Regions from separate parts of the Pseudarthrobacter sp. 05T312 genome, predicted to be linked through region 2. Evidence: riboswitches for the same ligand, from Rfam matches in the RefSeq annotation. Region 2 holds a riboswitch; each other region holds the start of a gene.
The links. A riboswitch is a leader RNA that binds a small molecule or an ion and turns the genes downstream of it on or off. The one in region 2 is predicted to bind S-adenosylmethionine.
Positions count from the first base shown of each region.

Region 1: it holds a riboswitch for S-adenosylmethionine, as region 2 does, so the genes downstream of both, AC1DIP_RS11695 (cobalamin-independent methionine synthase II family protein) here and AC1DIP_RS14145 (bifunctional o-acetylhomoserine/o-acetylserine sulfhydrylase) in region 2, are expected to answer to the same signal.
Region 3: it holds a riboswitch for S-adenosylmethionine, as region 2 does, so the genes downstream of both, AC1DIP_RS03970 (aminotransferase class V-fold PLP-dependent enzyme) here and AC1DIP_RS14145 (bifunctional o-acetylhomoserine/o-acetylserine sulfhydrylase) in region 2, are expected to answer to the same signal.

Region 1 covers NZ_JBFTLY010000007.1:98,960-104,624, reverse strand. Annotated here, with positions in the region: gene AC1DIP_RS11720 (HAD-IIA family hydrolase) at 1-77, opposite strand, end outside; gene AC1DIP_RS11715 (TrmH family RNA methyltransferase) at 148-810, shown strand; gene fbaA (class II fructose-bisphosphate aldolase) at 914-1,933, shown strand; gene AC1DIP_RS11705 (DUF3151 domain-containing protein) at 1,934-2,353, shown strand; gene AC1DIP_RS11700 (uracil-DNA glycosylase family protein) at 2,435-3,067, opposite strand; gene AC1DIP_RS11695 (cobalamin-independent methionine synthase II family protein) at 3,279-4,487, opposite strand; SAM riboswitch class I at 4,501-4,605, opposite strand; gene AC1DIP_RS11690 (adenylosuccinate synthase) at 4,954-5,665, shown strand, end outside.
Region 2 covers NZ_JBFTLY010000010.1:96,964-102,628, reverse strand. Annotated here, with positions in the region: gene AC1DIP_RS14155 (HNH endonuclease signature motif containing protein) at 10-1,791, opposite strand; gene AC1DIP_RS14150 (VOC family protein) at 1,997-2,629, opposite strand; SAM riboswitch class IV at 2,789-2,903, shown strand; gene AC1DIP_RS14145 (bifunctional o-acetylhomoserine/o-acetylserine sulfhydrylase) at 2,948-4,273, shown strand; SAM riboswitch class IV at 4,408-4,523, shown strand; gene metX (homoserine O-acetyltransferase MetX) at 4,536-5,651, shown strand.
Region 3 covers NZ_JBFTLY010000001.1:803,086-808,750, forward strand. Annotated here, with positions in the region: gene AC1DIP_RS03960 (metal-dependent transcriptional regulator) at 1-188, opposite strand, end outside; gene AC1DIP_RS03965 (class I SAM-dependent methyltransferase) at 238-996, opposite strand; gene AC1DIP_RS03970 (aminotransferase class V-fold PLP-dependent enzyme) at 1,082-2,500, opposite strand; SAM riboswitch class IV at 2,537-2,650, opposite strand; gene hisN (histidinol-phosphatase) at 2,803-3,615, opposite strand; gene rsgA (ribosome small subunit-dependent GTPase A) at 3,660-4,775, opposite strand; gene aroA (3-phosphoshikimate 1-carboxyvinyltransferase) at 4,759-5,665, opposite strand, start outside.

The DNA.
Region 1 (5,665 bases), on a different contig from region 2:
TCCGTCAGCCAGCACTCGATCTCCTGGCCGCTGCGGTATACCGCGGGGTTGCCTGTTACCTGGTCCTCGTCTGCCATGCCTGCCTCCGCCTGTGATGGTTGCCCGAAGAGTCCAGTCTAGTGTTGAAGGGTGAACCAAACGCCCGGCATGACAGACGAACCCGACCACCAGCCCGGGGAGGCCGAACCCGCAAAGGCGGAGGTCGGCGTCGGGCCCTGGGAAGGGGAACTGCCGGAAGGCGACCACTGGGACCCTGACCTCCTGGCCGACGGCGACCGGCGCAATGTGCTGGACAAATACCGCTACTGGAAGCATGAGGCGATCGTCGCGGAGCTGGACTCCCGCCGGCATAACTTCCACGTGGCCATCGAAAACTGGCAGCACGACCTGAACATCGGCACCGTGGTGCGCACCGCCAACGCCTTCCTCGCCAAGGAAGTCCACATCATCGGCCGACGCCGGTGGAACCGTCGCGGCGCCATGGTCACCGACCGCTACCAGCACGTCCGCCACCACCCCACCGTTGAGGACTTCGTGCAGTGGGCGCAGGGGGAGGGACTCGCGATCATCGGGATCGACATCTTCCCGGACTCGGTGCCCCTGGAGACCTACGAGCTGCCGCGCGACTGCGTACTGGTGTTCGGGCAGGAGGGCCCGGGCCTGACCCCGGAAGTCCACCAGGCCGCCGCCGCCACCCTGTCCATTGAGCAGTTCGGCTCCACCCGTTCCATCAACGCCGCGTCCGCCGCGGCCATCGCCATGCACGCCTGGATCCGCCGGCACGTCTTCAACCAGCACCCGGGGGCGTAACCCAGAGCACTCCCAGCCCGGGAATGGCTAGGATGGTGCCAAGCCGTAAGCGGTCTACTTGAGGGTCATCCACCCACAGACGAAACTCAGCAGAGGAGCCAGCATGCCCATTGCAACCCCAGAGATCTACGCCGAGATGATCGACCGCGCGAAGGCCGGCGGATTCGCCTTCCCCGCCGTCAACGTCACGTCCTCGCAGACGCTGAACGCAGCGCTCCGCGGCTTCGCCGAGGCAGAGTCCGACGGCATCGTGCAGGTTTCCACCGGCGGTGCCGCCTACTGGTCCGGCGCCTCCACCAAGGACATGGTTGCCGGTTCCCTGGGCTTCGCGGCGTTCGCCCGCGAAGTGGCAAAGAACTACGGTGTCAACATCGCCCTGCACACGGACCACTGCCCCAAGGACAAGCTGGACGGTTTTGTCCTGCCCCTGCTGGCAGCCTCCGAGGCTGAGGTGAAGGCCGGCCGCAACCCGCTGTTCAACTCCCACATGTGGGACGGCTCCGCAGAGACCCTGCAGGAGAACCTGAAGATCGCCCGCGACCTGCTGGCCCGCACCGCCGCCGCCAAGATGATCCTCGAGGTGGAGATCGGCACCGTGGGCGGCGAGGAAGATGGCGTGGAGAACGCCATCAACGACAAGCTCTACACCACGGTGGAGGATGCCCTGGCGACCATCGACGCCCTCGGCTCCGGCGAGAACGGCCGCTACATCACCGCCCTGACCTTCGGCAACGTGCACGGCGTCTACAAGCCGGGCGGGGTCAAGCTGCGCCCGGAGATCCTCAAGGACATCCAGGCCCAGGTGGGTGCCAAGATCGGCAAGGACAACCCGTTCGACCTCGTGTTCCACGGCGGCTCCGGCTCCTCCGACCAGGAAATCGCCGACGCCGTTTCCTACGGCGTGATCAAGATGAACATCGACACCGACACCCAGTACGCCTACACCCGTCCGGTGGCTGACCATATGTTCAAGAACTACGACGGCGTCCTGAAGGTTGACGGCGAAGTGGGCAACAAGAAGACCTACGACCCCCGCGTCTGGGGCGCCTCCGCCGAAGCCGGCCTGGCAGCCCGCGTGGTGGAAGCCACCAAGCAGCTCGGTTCGGCCGGAAAGACCTTCTAAATGTCGGATGAGTTCCGCAAGGACCTGATGGGGCCGGAGCCCACGCTCCTGCCTGCCGAGACTGAGGTCAACGCGCAGTTGGAGGCCGGGCACGAGGCCCTGGACCTGGTGGAAAAGCACCCCACGTCCTCGCTGCTCTGGGCCGTGCTGGCTGAGGAGGCGTGGACAGAAGGACGCACCATCGACTCCTACGCCTACGCCCGGGTTGGCTACCACCGGGGCCTGGACGCGCTGCGCCGCAACGGCTGGCGCGGCGTTGGTCCCATCCCGTGGGAGCACGAGCCGAACCGCGGTTTCCTGCGCGCGCTCTACTCCCTGGGCCGGGCGTCATCGGCCATCGGCGAGGCCGACGAGCCGGAGCGGATCGAAAAGTTCCTCAACGATTCCGATCCCACCGCGAAAGCGGCCATCGAGGGCTAGATTCGAATAATTACGACGACGGCAGGTCACCTTCCCAAGGAAGGTGACCTGCCGTCGTCGTAGGTTGAGCCTGCCGAAACCCTAGGCTTTACGGGCGATGCCTGTGCGGGCCATGGCGTCGGCGTAGGCCGCGCGCATGTCCTCGAGGTACTCCTCCTGGCGCGCGGGGGAACCGGCGAACGCACGGCCGCTGAGGGAACGCACCTTGTAGGTCTTCAGGCCGCGGCGCCACAGCAGCGGAACTTCGGTCTTCAGGAGTGCATTGGCCAACCGGTTGGCTTCGGTTCCATGCGCCACGATGACCGAGGCGCGGGGCACCAGGGCCAGGAACTTCAGCAGCGGCTTCAGGCCTGCCTGGATCTGGTCCGGGGTGAACTTGCCGTTGGCTTCGCCGGTGACGTGCCAGGGGTGGACGTTCCACGGCATCACGAACTCGGGGCGCAGGCCCAGCTTCCACTGGAGCCCCAGCATGCGGGTAGCCGCGTCCTGGTCACCGGCCGTGATGAATCCGGACGGGTCCGCCTCGCCGATGTTGGAGAACAGGCTGATGATGCGGCATTCGTCGACGTCATGCATCGGGTCCACATAGGGCACCACGGTTCCGGGCTTGGCCTCCTGCAGGGAATCACACAGTTCGTTGACGGCTGCAACGCTGGGTTCGTAGCGGCGGCTCATGAGCTGTTCGTGGAATGTTTCTGGGGCCAGGGCTGTCATGAAGTGCTGGGTCTCCTGCGGGGATTGGCGTTGCTGCCGCCACGGAAATGGGCACGCGGGGGCGCGACACCTCAGCGGCGGTTGATTGGGGTGGGCCAACTCCGGGTCGGCCTTGTCCAGTTTACCAAGCCCCCGGGAACGGAAACGCCGGTCCCGCGAATCCGCCACGGCGGAACACGGAACCGGCGGGTTCCCGCTTCGCCTCTTGCAGCTACCAGAGGCGGCTGGTGGCGCGGCGGGCGCCCTCGCCGAGGGCCTCCAGCTTGGCGAAGGCGATCTGGGGGTGCACCCTGCCGCCCAGGCCGCAGTCGGTGGAGGCGATGACGTTTTCGCGGCCCACGACGTCGGCAAAACGGACGATGCGGTCGGCAACGAGGTCAGGGTGTTCCACCACGTTGGTGGCATGGGACACGACGCCCGGGATGATGATTTTGCCCTCGGGGAGCTTGGTGTCCTCCCATACGCGCCATTCGTGTTCGTGGCGGACGTTGGCTGCCTCGAAGGAGTAAGCGCCGGCGTTGACCTGCAGCACCGAGCCGATGATGTCGGCGAACGGGATGTCCGTGGTGTGCGGGCCGTGCCAGGAACCCCAGCAGACGTGCAGCCGGATCTGTTCCTGCGGCAGGTCGCGGAGGGCCCAGTTGGTGGCCTCCACGCGCAGCTGGATGAACTTCAGGTAGTCCTCCAGGCTGGGCTCGGGATTGATCTGGTCCCAGCTCTCGGCGAGGGACGGATCGTCGAGCTGCACCGTGAGGCCGGCGTCGACGATGGCCTTGTATTCCTCCCGCATGGCATCGGCGCAGGCGTAGACAAGTTCCTCATCCGACTTGTAGTACTCGTTGGCCACGCGGGCGCAGGAGCCGGGAGAGAGGGATGCTACGAAGCCGTCGGACAACCCGGCGGCGGCGAGGCCGGTCTTCAGGTTCTTGATGTCCGATGCCACCAGGTCCTGGCCCGTGTAGGTCAGGGGTCCGGCGATCTTGGGCTGGGTCACGCTCTTGCGGTGGGACAGGATGCCCGAGGAGGGGTCGTTGTAGGCCTCGTTGAACGCCTGCCGGTCGCGCCGGTCGGGGAAGGAAGTCAGGACAATGTTGCCGGGGGAGGAGCGGTGCACCTGGGCATCGGCCCAGCGGTCCACGTTGGTTGGCTCCAGGCCGCCCAGCCGTGCGAAGGAGTAGTTCCACCAGGCACCGTAGTCCACGGAGTTGGCCATCGTGTGCCCGTATTCGCCGTCGTTGGGAATGTCGATGCCGAGGTCCTTCTGGCGCTGGACCACATCCACCACGGAGGTTTCAAGGAGGTCCAGGAATTCCGGGGTGATGCCATCGGTTTCCTTGGCGGCATTGGCGGCGATGAGTTCAGGGGTGCGGGGCAACGATCCGGCGTGGGTGACGCGGATGTGGTCGGTGTTCAGGGGCATGCTGGAATCTTCCTTTCCATCGGTCCTGGCAGTAGCACCTTCGGCCCGCAGGAATCCTGCTGGACCGTGGTTGCTGCGGCGTCATCGAGCCAGGTCTCTCGGCCGCTCCGGATGGTTCACTCTCAGATAAATGGAGAGACCCGCCTTGGGGCAAGTCTGCGCCGCTTTATGTCGCGGCTCCTTGCGGGCGGCTTCCCTGCTATGCACTCGGGCAGCGCAGCAACGGCTACCTGATCAAGCAGACCGTCACCACGCTGACCTCCACGGCCGCGGCGGGCCACAACAGTGGACAAAGTGCCCTATCGGCTAAACTTGGGTGGTAAGAGCCCCGGAACTCTTGCTTCGTTGCGCCGTGCTGCGGCTGTGCGAAGGCCGGTCTGTTCGGGGCATTCTCATGAACGGCGCTGCATGGGCCTGCCACCTGGTGGCCGGGCCCGGGCGGCCCGAACGAATGGGGGAGGATCCCATGCCAGCAATTGTGATCGTAGGAGCCCAGTGGGGCGACGAAGGAAAAGGCAAGGCCACCGACCTGCTGGGCGGCCGTGTTGACTACGTCGTCAAGCCCAACGGCGGCAACAACGCCGGGCACACCGTCGTCGTAGGCGGTGAAAAGTACGAACTCAAACTTCTGCCGGCAGGCATTCTTAGCCCCAACGCCGTTCCCGTCATCGGCAACGGCTGCGTGGTGAACCTGGAGGCCCTCTTCCAGGAAATCGACGGACTCCAGGCGCGCGGCGCCGACACCTCAAAGCTGCGGGTCTCCGCCAACGCCCACCTGGTGGCGCCCTACCACCAGGTGCTGGACAAGGTGACCGAACGCTTCCTGGGCAGCCGGGCCATTGGCACCACCGGCCGCGGCATCGGTCCCGCCTACATGGACAAGGTGGCCCGGCTGGGCATCCGCGTCCAGGATGTCTTCGACGAATCGATTCTCCGCCAGAAGGTGGAAGGCTCGCTGCGGCAGAAGAACGAACTCCTGGTCAAGGTCTACAACCGCCGCGGTGTGGTGGTGGACGAGATCGTGGAGTACTTCCTGTCCTTCGCCGAGCGGCTCCGCCCGTTGGTCATCGACAGCACCCTGGTCCTGAACTCCGCGCTGGACGAGGGCAAGGTAGTCCTGATGGAGGGCGGCCAGGCAACATTCCTGGACGTGGACCACGGCACCTACCCGTTCGTGA
Region 2 (5,665 bases):
CACCCACCTTCACATGCCCAGCAGCAGCTGCCAGCCCGCCTGCGGGTCAGCGGGCAGCTCGAAAGACTTTGCATGGAACTCATCCCACAGGGGATCAGCGGGGCAAAGCTCGCCGGGGTCCACCATGTTCTCACCTGGCGGTTCTTCGACAGGCGGATCAGGCCACAGCGGCATCGATGCGATGACCTGCTGCCAAGGGATATCTTCCGACAGATGCAACCCGCGCCACGTTGGCGCTGCAGCCAGTGGAACGGTGTCAGCAAGTTCTGGGGCGTCGCTGAGTCCAGGCGTGTCATTGGGTTGACCACTGTTGCCACGGCCAGCTGTCCGTTCGGGCGGACCTGACGCATCGGTGTGCCCCACGATTGCCTCCAGCGGCAGGATTCCCGGCGGCCAGTGGGTTGGTTCGGGGTCCTGGCGTTCGGGGTTGTAGTGGCGTCCGGTGGGTGAGGTCCAGCCGGGCGGGTCCTTGCTCGTGGCCGGGTCGGGTGTCCATTGGCTGTGGTGTTTGAGTCGGTGGTGTTTGGGGCAGAGCTGTGCGAGGTTGTTGACGTTGGTGGTGCCGCCGTGTTCCCACGCTTGTAGGTGGTCTGTTTCGTTGTCGGGGGTTTTGTTGGTGCAGCCGGGGAAGGTGCATGTGGTGTCGCGCATGCGGATCCAGTGTTTGATGGCCCCGGTGAGCCGGTAGTTTTTGCGGCCGATCTCCAAGGGTGCCCCGTCCCGGGGGTCGACGAGGACCCGGTAGAACGAGTCCGCCCCGTCGGCGACAAGTTTGCGTGCCATGGACGCCGGGATCGGCCCGAAACCATCCAGTACGCCGGGTTCATCGGTAAGGCCGAGGAGCGCGAACACCGGCACGGTGACCAGCACATCGGCCCGCGGAGCAGGAACCTTCCCGATCCCCGTGAAGCCCTGGGTGCCCGGGGCGGTGCCGGCGGAACCCTCACCCGCCACCTGCACGGCGCCGAGGAGGAGGCTGGCGGCGATGTCCGGCCGGAGCTGGGTGAGGGTGCGGGGTTCGTCGGGGCCCTGGAGTCCGCGGGCGGTGGCGGTGGTGCGGTTCCAGATCGCGCACGCGGTGTCCCCGGGGAGGTAGAGGGAGACCCAGGCCATGCCGTCCTTGTCAGGGGTGTATTCCATCCGGCGGTCAGCTACCCCCTTTGCATGGCGTTTCTCGATCGATTCCGGATGGTGGCGTTCCCGCCACGCCCGGACCTTCGCCCGGAACCGTGACGGAACGAGCTCCCCCGGCGCGGCACCCCGGGCGGGGTGGGGTGCAGCCGGGTCGAAGAAATGCGCCACCAAAAACGCCTCGCCCTCAGGGGTAAGGCCCTCGGTTTCGTCCGCGACAATCCGGGCGTGTTGCCACGACACTTCTCCGGCGGCCAGGGCCTCGGATACCAGCGGCAGGGAGCAGATCCGGCGTGAGTGCTCCACCATTGCCCCCGCTGCGGCGGAGCTGATGGTCAGGACACCCGCGATCTCCTCCACCACCGACATCTGCGCGTAAGTGCGGTCCTGCACCGAGGCATCCGGCGGAGTCATGGCTTCCTGGAACTCAACGGCGTCGGCAGCGTCCTGTGCTTTCACCGCGGCGAGCTGCGCCTCCAGCCGCGCCGCAACCTCCAAGCGCTCCAGCCGGATCTCGTAGCGCCGCTGGAGCACGTCAACACCGGAACCAATGCCGGCGCCGGCAGCCAGGGAAGTATCCTCGACATCAAGCGCATCCAGGGCAGCAACAGAGGCACGAACACCCTCCAACACCACCCCAACACCCCCGCTGATTCCCATACCCACATCATCCAACGAGGCACTGACATTCAAAGTGGGCGCGGTTCACGCTGGCGCCCTGGTAACGGCGCAGGGGGCACCTTATTAAATGAATTCGGCCGCCATTGGGTGGTGACGCCGTTGTCACCACCCAATGGCGGCCGAAGTTTGCCCGGGCACACGCCGGGGACCTCCCCGAAATGGTCCGGGGAGGAACGGGGGAGGGTCAGATGGTGACAGCTCCGTTGGCGGTCTCAAACGTGACCGAGAGGATGCCTGGGGTACCGTGCGGGGCCACCCACTCCACCGCAACGTCCTCAAGCGGCTTCTCCACGGGCTCGCCCAGCCACTCGGTAACGCGCGAGGCGGAACCGGCGATGGTCAGGCAGCTCATTTTGAGGTTGCTCTCGTACGCGTGGGACGGGTGGAGAGAGGGATCGCCCTCCCACTTGAGCATGTAGGGCACCTGGGGATCGGCGATGAGGCCCAGGATGCCAATCTGCTTCCAGACCAGCTCGCGGCCGTCCGGGAACTTGCGGTTGCCGTTCACGGCGGCGCGGCCCAGGCGTTCCTCGAAGGGGGCGAGGTCGTCCACTTCGACGCACCAGCCCATCCAGCCGCCACCGGCAGCGGAGCGGGCACGTACGGCCTGGCCGAACGGTGCCTTGTCCGACGCCGGGTGGTCCAGGACCTCGACGACTTCGAGGTACTTGTGGCCGGCCAGGGGGATGATCATATTCCTGGTTCCGAAGCGGGGGTGGACGCCACCCTTCACTGCCTCAACGCCGAGGGCAGTTGCAATACGTTCGGTAGTGGCCGCGAGGCCATCGTGTTCACAGGCGTAAGAGACGTGATCCATGCGCATGCGAACATCTTGGCACTTTGTGATCGGGCTCTCAGCTAAGGATACCCTTACTGGCATTTCGCGTGGTCTTGCCCCTGTGCAAATGCCCCGGGGCAAGACCATGTTCGTCACAATGCTGTCCACGGCAACCGTCAGGTTCCTAGACTGGGCCCAGGTCATGAGTGCCAGCGCCAAGCCCCGGCTCGCTGGCCGGCAACCCTCCATCCGCGGTGGGGTGCCCCGGGTGAAGACCTGGCTCTCCGGCAACAGCCGGGAGCAAGCGCGGCCCGCACTGCTGGTGAGCATGCCGGGCCCATGTCAAAGGAGATTTGGATGTCCAACGGTTGGTCTTTTGAAACCCGCCAGATCCATGCTGGCCAGGAGGCGGACAGCGCAACAGGGGCCCGCGCCCTGCCTATCTACCAGACCACGTCATTTGTGTTCCCGAGCGCCGAAAGCGCGGCCAACCGCTTCGCCCTGGCCGAACTCGCACCCATCTATACGCGCATCGGCAATCCCACCCAGGATGCCGTCGAGCAACGGATCGCCAGCCTTGAAGGCGGCCTGGCGGCATTGCTGCTGAGTTCGGGGCAGGCTGCGGAGACCTTTGCAGTGCTGAACATCGCTGAGGCAGGCGACCATATCGTGGCCAGCCCCAGCCTTTACGGCGGAACCTACAACCTGTTCGCCCACACCTTGAAGAAGTTCGGCATCTCGGTGACCTTCGTGGCTGATCCTGACAACCTGGACCAGTGGCGCGACGCCGTGCAGCCCAACACCAAGCTTTTCTTCGGTGAAGTGGTGTCCAACCCGCGCCAGGACGTCCTGGATATTGAAGGCATCTCCGAAGTGGCCCACCAGGCCGGCGTGCCCCTCATCGTGGACAACACCCTTTCCACCCCATACCTGATCCGCCCCTTGGAATGGGGCGCGGACATCGTGCTCCACTCGGCCACCAAGTACCTGGGCGGCCACGGCTCGGCCATCGCCGGCGTCATCGTCGATTCCGGCAGGTTCGATTTCGGCAAGGACCCGGAACGGTTCCCCGGCTTCAACACCCCGGACCCCACCTATAACGGCCTGGTCTATGCACGCGACCTTGGCGAAGGCGGCGCGCTCGGCGCCAACCTCTCCTACATCCTCAAGGCCCGGGTGCAGTTGCTGCGCGACCTCGGCTCGGCTGTCTCGCCCTTCAATGCGTTCCTGATTTCCCAGGGCCTGGAGACGTTGAGCCTGCGGGTGGAGCGCCACGTTGCGAACGCCACGGATGTGGCGCGCTGGCTCGAGGCAAGGGACGACGTCGAATCCGTCGCCTACGCGGGGCTGCCGTCCAGCCCGTGGTACGAGCGAGGCCGCAAGTACGGGCCCAAGGGAACGGGCGCCGTCGTCGCCTTCAACCTGGCCGGCGGCGCGGAAGCCGGCAAGCGCTTTGTCGACGCCCTGGAGCTGCACTCGCACGTGGCCAACATCGGCGACGTGCGCTCCCTGGTCATCCATCCGGCGTCGACCACGCACAGCCAGCTCTCACCGGAGCAGCAGGTTGTGGCCGGGGTGCACCCCGGCCTGGTCCGGCTTTCCGTTGGGTTGGAGCACATCGACGACATCCTGGCTGACCTGGAAGCAGGCTTCCGGGCCGCCAAGGGCACCGAAGGGGCTTAAGGAACGACGCCGGCCCCCATGAGAGAGATGCCGGCCCGCCAGTAAGGAGGCCGGCAGGGGGCGCAGCAAGCCGGGAAGTCACAACCAGTCATACTCTTGGCCAGGAGCGGGGGGTGTTTCGTACACTCGAACCAGGTCATGAGTGCCAGTGACAGCCCCGGCTTGCTGGCCGGCAACCCTCCATCCGCGGTGGGGTGCCCCGGGTGAGGACCTGGCCTGCCGGTCAGACGACGGCAGGCAAGCGCGTAGAAGAGGTCTTGCCATGACGGTTACCGTCGCCCGAACCACCATCCCTGAACATGGAATCGTCCGTTACGCCTCCATTGGGGGTCTGGAACTCGAAGCCGGGGGATACCTCCCGGATGTGACCCTGGCCTACGAAACCTGGGGGACGCTCAACGCGGACGCCAGCAATGCCATCCTGATCGAGCACGCTCTGACCGGCAGTACCCATGTGACCCGCGGCGACACCGACGAAGAGGGCTGGTGGGAGCAGCTGGCCGGCCCCGGAGCTCCCGTGGACACGGACCGCTTCTTCGTGGTGTCCATCAACATCGTGGGCGGCTGCTACGGATCCACCGGCCCGTCCTCGCCCGCGCCGGACGGTAAACCCTGGGGCTCCCGGTTTCCCCTGGTCACGCTGCGCGACAGCACCGTTGCCGAAGCCCGGCTCGCGGACCAGCTGGGCATCAAGGACTGGTTCGCAGTCCTCGGCGGATCCATGGGCGGCGCACGGGCCCTGGAATGGGCCGTGACGTACCCGGAACGGGTGCAGCGCTGCGCCGTGATCTCCGTGGGAGCCGCCAGTACTGCCGAGCAGATTGCCTTCGCGCAGGCGCAGACCCTGGCCATCCGGCAGGATCCCCACTTCAACGGCGGAGACTACTACGGCGGTCCGTGTCCGGAGGAGGGGCTGGCCCTCGCCCGCCGGATCGCCCACATCACCTACCGGTCCGCCGCGGAGCTGGAAGGCCGCTTCGGCCGGGAGCCCCAGGCGCCGGAGTCGCCCCTGCAGGGGGAAGTGTTGGCCTCCCGGGGCCGCTACCAGGTGGAAAGCTACCTGGACCACCAGGGCAACAAGCTGGTGAAGCGCTTCGATGCCAACAGCTATATCGCCCTGACCGAGGCGCTGATGAGCCACGATGTCTGCCGGGGACGGGGAACCCTGGCCGAAACCCTGGCCGCCTCCACGGCGCGGTTCTTCGTGGCCGCCGTCGACTCCGACCGGCTCTATTTCCCGGCGCAGTCCCACGAACTGGCCCGGGCCCTGCCCGGGGACGTGGATGTCCATGTCATCCAGGCGCCGATTGGGCACGACGGATTCCTGACCGAAATCGGGCAGCTGGGCGGCCAGCTCCGGAGCAGCTTCCTGGTCTAAACCCCCGGCGAACA
Region 3 (5,665 bases), on a different contig from region 2:
CTGTAGGGCTTGTGGTCCACCAGCCCCTGGTCCTTCAGTTTGCGGACCATCTCCGACACGGAGGAGTTCGCCACGCCCAGCCGCTGTGCGAGCTGGGAGGAAGTGATGGGCTTGTCCTGCCATTCGGTGAATGAATAGATGACCTTGACGTAGTCCTCGATCGAGGAGGAGGGTGCGCTGGTCTTCACAGGTCCAAGCCTACCGGTTTGGCTGGTCGGGCAGGGTGCGTTGACCGGGTCAGGCCTTGGTGGCGCGCCAGGCCAGTGTCAGGTAGGGGAGGTCGAGTTCCTGCCCCGGAGCGTGGGCCAGGTGTTCGTGCAGGTACCAGTCCAGGTTGGCAAGAACCTTCACCCGCGTCGCTTCACCGGCCCGCAGGTAGTAGCTGCGCGATTTGGTGAGCTCCATCAAGTCACCGGTGGTCACCCTGTCCTGCCAGTGGGTGACGTGACCTTCGAGCCCGTGGAATTCGGGCCCGACGACGGGCTTGTGGCCGGGCCGGTAGACATCGCCGGCGTGCATGATCCGGGAGAGCCGGTGCACCCAGGGGACGGAGGTGTCCAGCTGGTTCCAGACCAGGCCCAGGCTTCCGTGCGGGCGCAGGACGCGCGCCAGCTCGGTGCTCGCTGCTAGGGGATCGCACCAGTGCCACGCCTGGGCAACGGTGACGACGTCGAAGGCAGCGTCGGGAAGGCCTGTCGCCTCGGCCGTCCCCGGTGCAGCCGTGGCGGCGGGGCAGTGGGCCGTCAGCTGGGCGAGCATGTCCGCGGAAGGGTCGACGGCGGTGACGTCCAGTCCCATGGCCAGCAGCAGCGCGGTGAACTTTCCGGTACCTGCGCCGACGTCCAGGGCGTCATGGGCTCCGGCCGGTACCAGCCACCGCGCGGATTCGGCCGGATAGCCGGGCCGGACGCGCTGGTAGTGGCGGCCGCCGTCCTGGAAGCTCTGCCCGAGCTCCGTGCGCCGGCCGTGATCAAGCCTGGGGCCACCCCGAACCACGCGTGGCCTCCTTCTGGTGCTGCCTGCGGATGTCCTTCGAATTTACCGCATGACCGGCATCAGCAGGCAGTCGCTGCCCCGCGGCCTAGTCGTCGAGGCAGGGGGCTGCGCCGGCCGTCCCGGGGGTATTGGGTGCCCAGTGCGGGTAGGTGCGGAAGTCGTTGGCGGGCACCCAGCGGCCAGCATCCACCACGTAGTCCCATCCCAGTCCCTTGCTGCGCAAAGCCCGGATACCGGCAAGGAGGCGTTCGGCATCCTCCAGCCGCGAGCCCACGCCGAAACTCGCCCGGAGGGAGCCGGAAGGCAGGCCCAGGCGCTTCAGCAGGGGATGGGCGCAGAAGCGTCCGTCGCGCAGGCCCACCCCGTGCTCTGCGGAAAGGTAAGCGGCCACCAGTCCTGCGTCGTAGCCCTCCACCGAGAAGTTGACCACGCCGATGGTGTCCGTTTCCGGGTTGGTGTCCTTGAAGATCTGGTGGACGGTGACGCCGTCGATGTCCTGCAGGCCCTCCACCAGGAAGGAACGGATGGCGGATTCGTGGGCGTGCCACCGGTCCTGGTCGAGTTCGGCGATGACCTGGGTGGCGCGGGCCAGGGTGGCGGCGCCGAGGACGTTCGGCGAGCCCCCCTCGTGGCGGGCCGGGCCAGTGGCCCAGCTGACGCCGTCGAGCCGTGCTTCCTTGACGGCGCCGCCGCCGGCGAGGTGGGGGACGCCGCTGTCCAGCCAGTCGGGACGGCCCACCAGGACACCCGCGCCGAACGGCGCGTACAGCTTGTGGCCGGAAAAGGCGAGGTAGTCGACGTCGTCCGCGCTGATGTCCACCCGGCGGTGCGGCGCGAGCTGGGCCGCGTCCACCACGATCCGCGCGCCGTGCTGGTGGGCCAGCGCGGCCAGGGCGCGGATGGGAAGAATCTCGCCGGTGACGTTGGAGGCGCCGGTAACGGCCAGCAGGCTGACGCCGCCCTGCTCCAGTTCGGTCCGGACGGCGTCAAGGGTGCCGGTGATGGTGTCGGCGGCAACGATGCTGCGGTGCGGAACGCCCTGCCATGGCAGGAGGTTGGCATGGTGTTCGATGTCCAGGTAGAGGACTTCGCCGTCATGCCGGCCGCCGGTGGCAGGCAGGCAGCCGGCCAGGAGGTTCAGTGAGTCGGTGGTGTTGCGGGTGAAAATGACCGAATCATCCTGCCGGCCGCCCACGAAGTCCCGGACAATGCTGCGGGCGTTCTCGTAAACGGACGTGCTGATTTGGGACGCGTAGCCGGCACCGCGGTGGACACTGGCGTAGTAGGGCAGGATCTCGTTCAGGTAGGCGGAGACCACGGAGAGCGCCGGAGCCGATGCGCCGTAGTCAAGGTTCGCGTACCGGATGTGGCCCCCGGAAATCAGCGGTGCCTGGATTTCGGCGCCTGTGACGGCAGCGAGGGGACGGCGGGCAGCGGCGTGGCGATCGCCGGGAGTGCCGGATCCGGCAATGGCGGGCTGGGGGGAGACGGTGGCAGTTGTCACAGAGACCTCACTTGGATACAGGACTCCGGCATAGGGAATCCGCGCTTGCCGCATCCACTCCGGACCGGCCTGGTCGTCACCCGGGGCACCCCGCCGCGAATGGAGGGTTGCCGGCCAGCAAACCGGGGTTTTGCGCTGGCACTCGTGACCTGCATAAAAGCGTAGGACATGGGGCGGCCAGGATTGAAGCCGCGGCAATTGTTAAGGGCTTTGTTACGCAATATCGAATAAACGACGCCGGACACCCCCGTCTGGAGGTGTCCGGCGTCGCAATATTCGCCTAAGGGGCAGAACCGTGGCAGTTACAGCAGATCGTCCAGATACGGGTTGAGGCGGTGCAGCACCTCGGAGTGCAGGATCGAGTTGGTGGCCAGTGCGTTCCCTCCGAACGGTCCGTCTTCGCCTTCCAGGGAGGTGAACCGGCCGCCCGCCTCAACCACGATCGGCACCAGCGCAGCCATGTCGTAGAGGTTGAGCTCCGGTTCGCAGGCGATGTCCACGGAGCCCTCTGCCACCATGCAGTAGGACCAGAAGTCGCCATAGGCCCGGGTACGCCAGACGTCCTCGGTCAGCCCGAGGAACTCGTTGAGGTTTCCGCGTTCCTTCCAGCCGCTGAGGCTTGAGTAGGAGAGGGAAGCGTCGGAGAGGGTCGAGACGTTGGACACGCGGAGGCGGGTGGCAGCGGCCAGGGACCTGCCCATGTACGCGCCCATGCCCTTTGCCGCCCACCAGCGCTTGCCGAGGGCCGGTGCGCTGACCACGCCCACCACGGGTTCGCCTTCGTCCACCAGGGCGATCAGCGTGGCCCAGACCGGCACCCCGCGGACAAAATTCTTGGTCCCGTCGATGGGATCGATGATCCAGCGCCGCGAACCGTGCCCGGTGCTGCCGAATTCCTCGCCGAGGACGGCATCGCGGGGCCGGGAACGGGAGAGCTGGCCCCGGATGGCTTCCTCGGCTGCCTTGTCGGCGTCGGTGACGGGCGTCAGGTCCGGCTTGGTCTCAACGTGGAGGTCAAGGGCCTTGAAGCGGCTCATGGTCTGGTCATCCACGGAGTCGGCCAGGACATGGGCCAGGCGCAGGTCATCGTTGTAGCTCGAAGCGGGTTGGATCATGGTTACAAACTACCGTCTGCGGACGCATCTGCCGGGAGAACGCGTCAGTTGACGCTGCCAAGCTCCTTGGTTTCCTGCGCTTCCATGCGCGGATCAGCCCCAAGCAGGCGCCGGAGCGATGCGAGGCGTGCCGGGCCCGTGGGACCTGCGTGGCCGCCCGCCACCCAGTCATCGAGCCCGCAGTCCACCGCCGTTGCAGTGTGCTTGCAGCCGCGTTCACAGTTTTCGATCCCGGGGGAGAGGTCCGGGAATGAGCGCAGGATCCGGTCCGGGTCCACGTGCGCCAGTCCGAAGGATCGGATACCGGGGGTGTCGATGATCCAGCTGCCGGCCGGCGCGTCAGCCAGGCGCAGGGCCAGGGCTGACGACGACGTGTGGCGGCCACGCCCCGTGACCGCATTCACTCCGCCCGTCGCCCGCTCGGCGCCGGTCAGGGCGTTCACCATGGTGGACTTTCCCACACCGGAGTGCCCGAGCATCACGGTGACCTTGCCGTCGAGGTGGGCGCGAAGGGCTGCCACCGCGGCGCTGTCCAGCCGGGCGGAGAGGCCGTCGTCGGACCGTGCATCGATTCCGGACGCCTGCGCGTCCGCTGTCCGGCTGATGATTACCGGAAATTCCAAGTGCGTGTAATTGGACAGCAACCCGGCCGGGTCCTTGACGTCGGCCTTGGTGACCAGCAGGATCGGTTCGATCCCGGCGTCGTAGGCTGCCACGAGGGCGCGGTCGATGAACCCGGTGCGGGGCTCCGGGTTGGCGGCCGCCACCACGATTACCAGCTGGTCTGCGTTGGCCACCACGGCCCGCTCGATGGGGTCGGTGTCGTCGGCGCTACGGCGCAGGAGGGTGTGGCGGTCCTGGATTTTCACCAGGCGGGCAAGCGTGTCCGGCGCGCCGGACACGTCGCCCACAAGCGAGACGAAGTCACCGGCGACAACCGGTGACCGGCGGAGTTCGCGGGCACGCGCTGCGATGACGATGCGCTCGTTGTCCGAGTCCTCGCCCACCACTGCCGTGTACCGGCCACGGTCAACCGTAATGATCCGCCCGGTCTCGGCGTCGTCGTGGCTGGGCCGGTCCTTGGTGCGCGGGCGGGAACCTTTCTTGCTGGGGCGGATCCGGACGTCGGATTCGTCCCAGGAGTCAGTGCTCCGCGCCACTGCCACGCCCTTCCGGCCGCGGTGCCCCGGGAGCGGACTGGGCCAGCATGCCGGCCCACAGCTGCGGGAAGTCGGGCATGGTCTTGGCGGTAGTGGCGATGTCCTCCACCTGGACGCCGCTTACCGAGAGACCCAGGATTGCCCCGGCGGTGGCCATGCGGTGGTCGGCGTAGCTGTGGACGACGCCGGCGTGCAGCGGCGCGGGCCGGATGACCAGGCCGTCGCTGGTTTCCTCGGCGTCGCCGCCGAGCCGGTTGATTTCCGCGACCAGGGCCGCGAGCCGGTCAGTCTCATGCCCGCGAAGGTGGGCGATCCCGCTGAGCCGGGAAGGCCCCGTGGCAAGGGCGCAGAGTGCCGCGACCGTAGGAGCCAACTCGCTGGTGTCGGCAAAGTCGCCGCCCTTGATTTCGGGGCCGCCGGTGACGGTCAGGATTCCGTCCTCAAGGGTGACCGTGGCTCCCATCCGGGCGAGGATCCCGCGCCAGAGGTCGCCCACCTGCTGCGTTTCCGTGGGCCAGTTGGGGATGCGGACCGTGCCCTGCGAGGCCAGGGCCGCTGCCAGGAAGGGCCCGGCGTTGGAGAGGTCCTGTTCGATTCTTTGGTCGAAGGCCCGGATGGGTCCGGGCGCCACCACCCAGTGGTTGGGGACCGAATCGTCCACGGACACGCCGGCGCCGCGGAGGACGGCCACCGTCATGTTGATGTGGTCCAGGCTTGGCACCGGCTTCCCGACGTGCTCAAGGTGCAGGCCGTCGTCGAACCTTGCTCCCACCAGCAGGAGGGCGGAGACAAACTGCGAGGAGGCGCTGGCATCAATCACCAGGTGACCGCCCCGGACTGCGCCGGTCCCTTCCACCACGAATGGAAGGGACGACGGCGTGGCCCCGTCC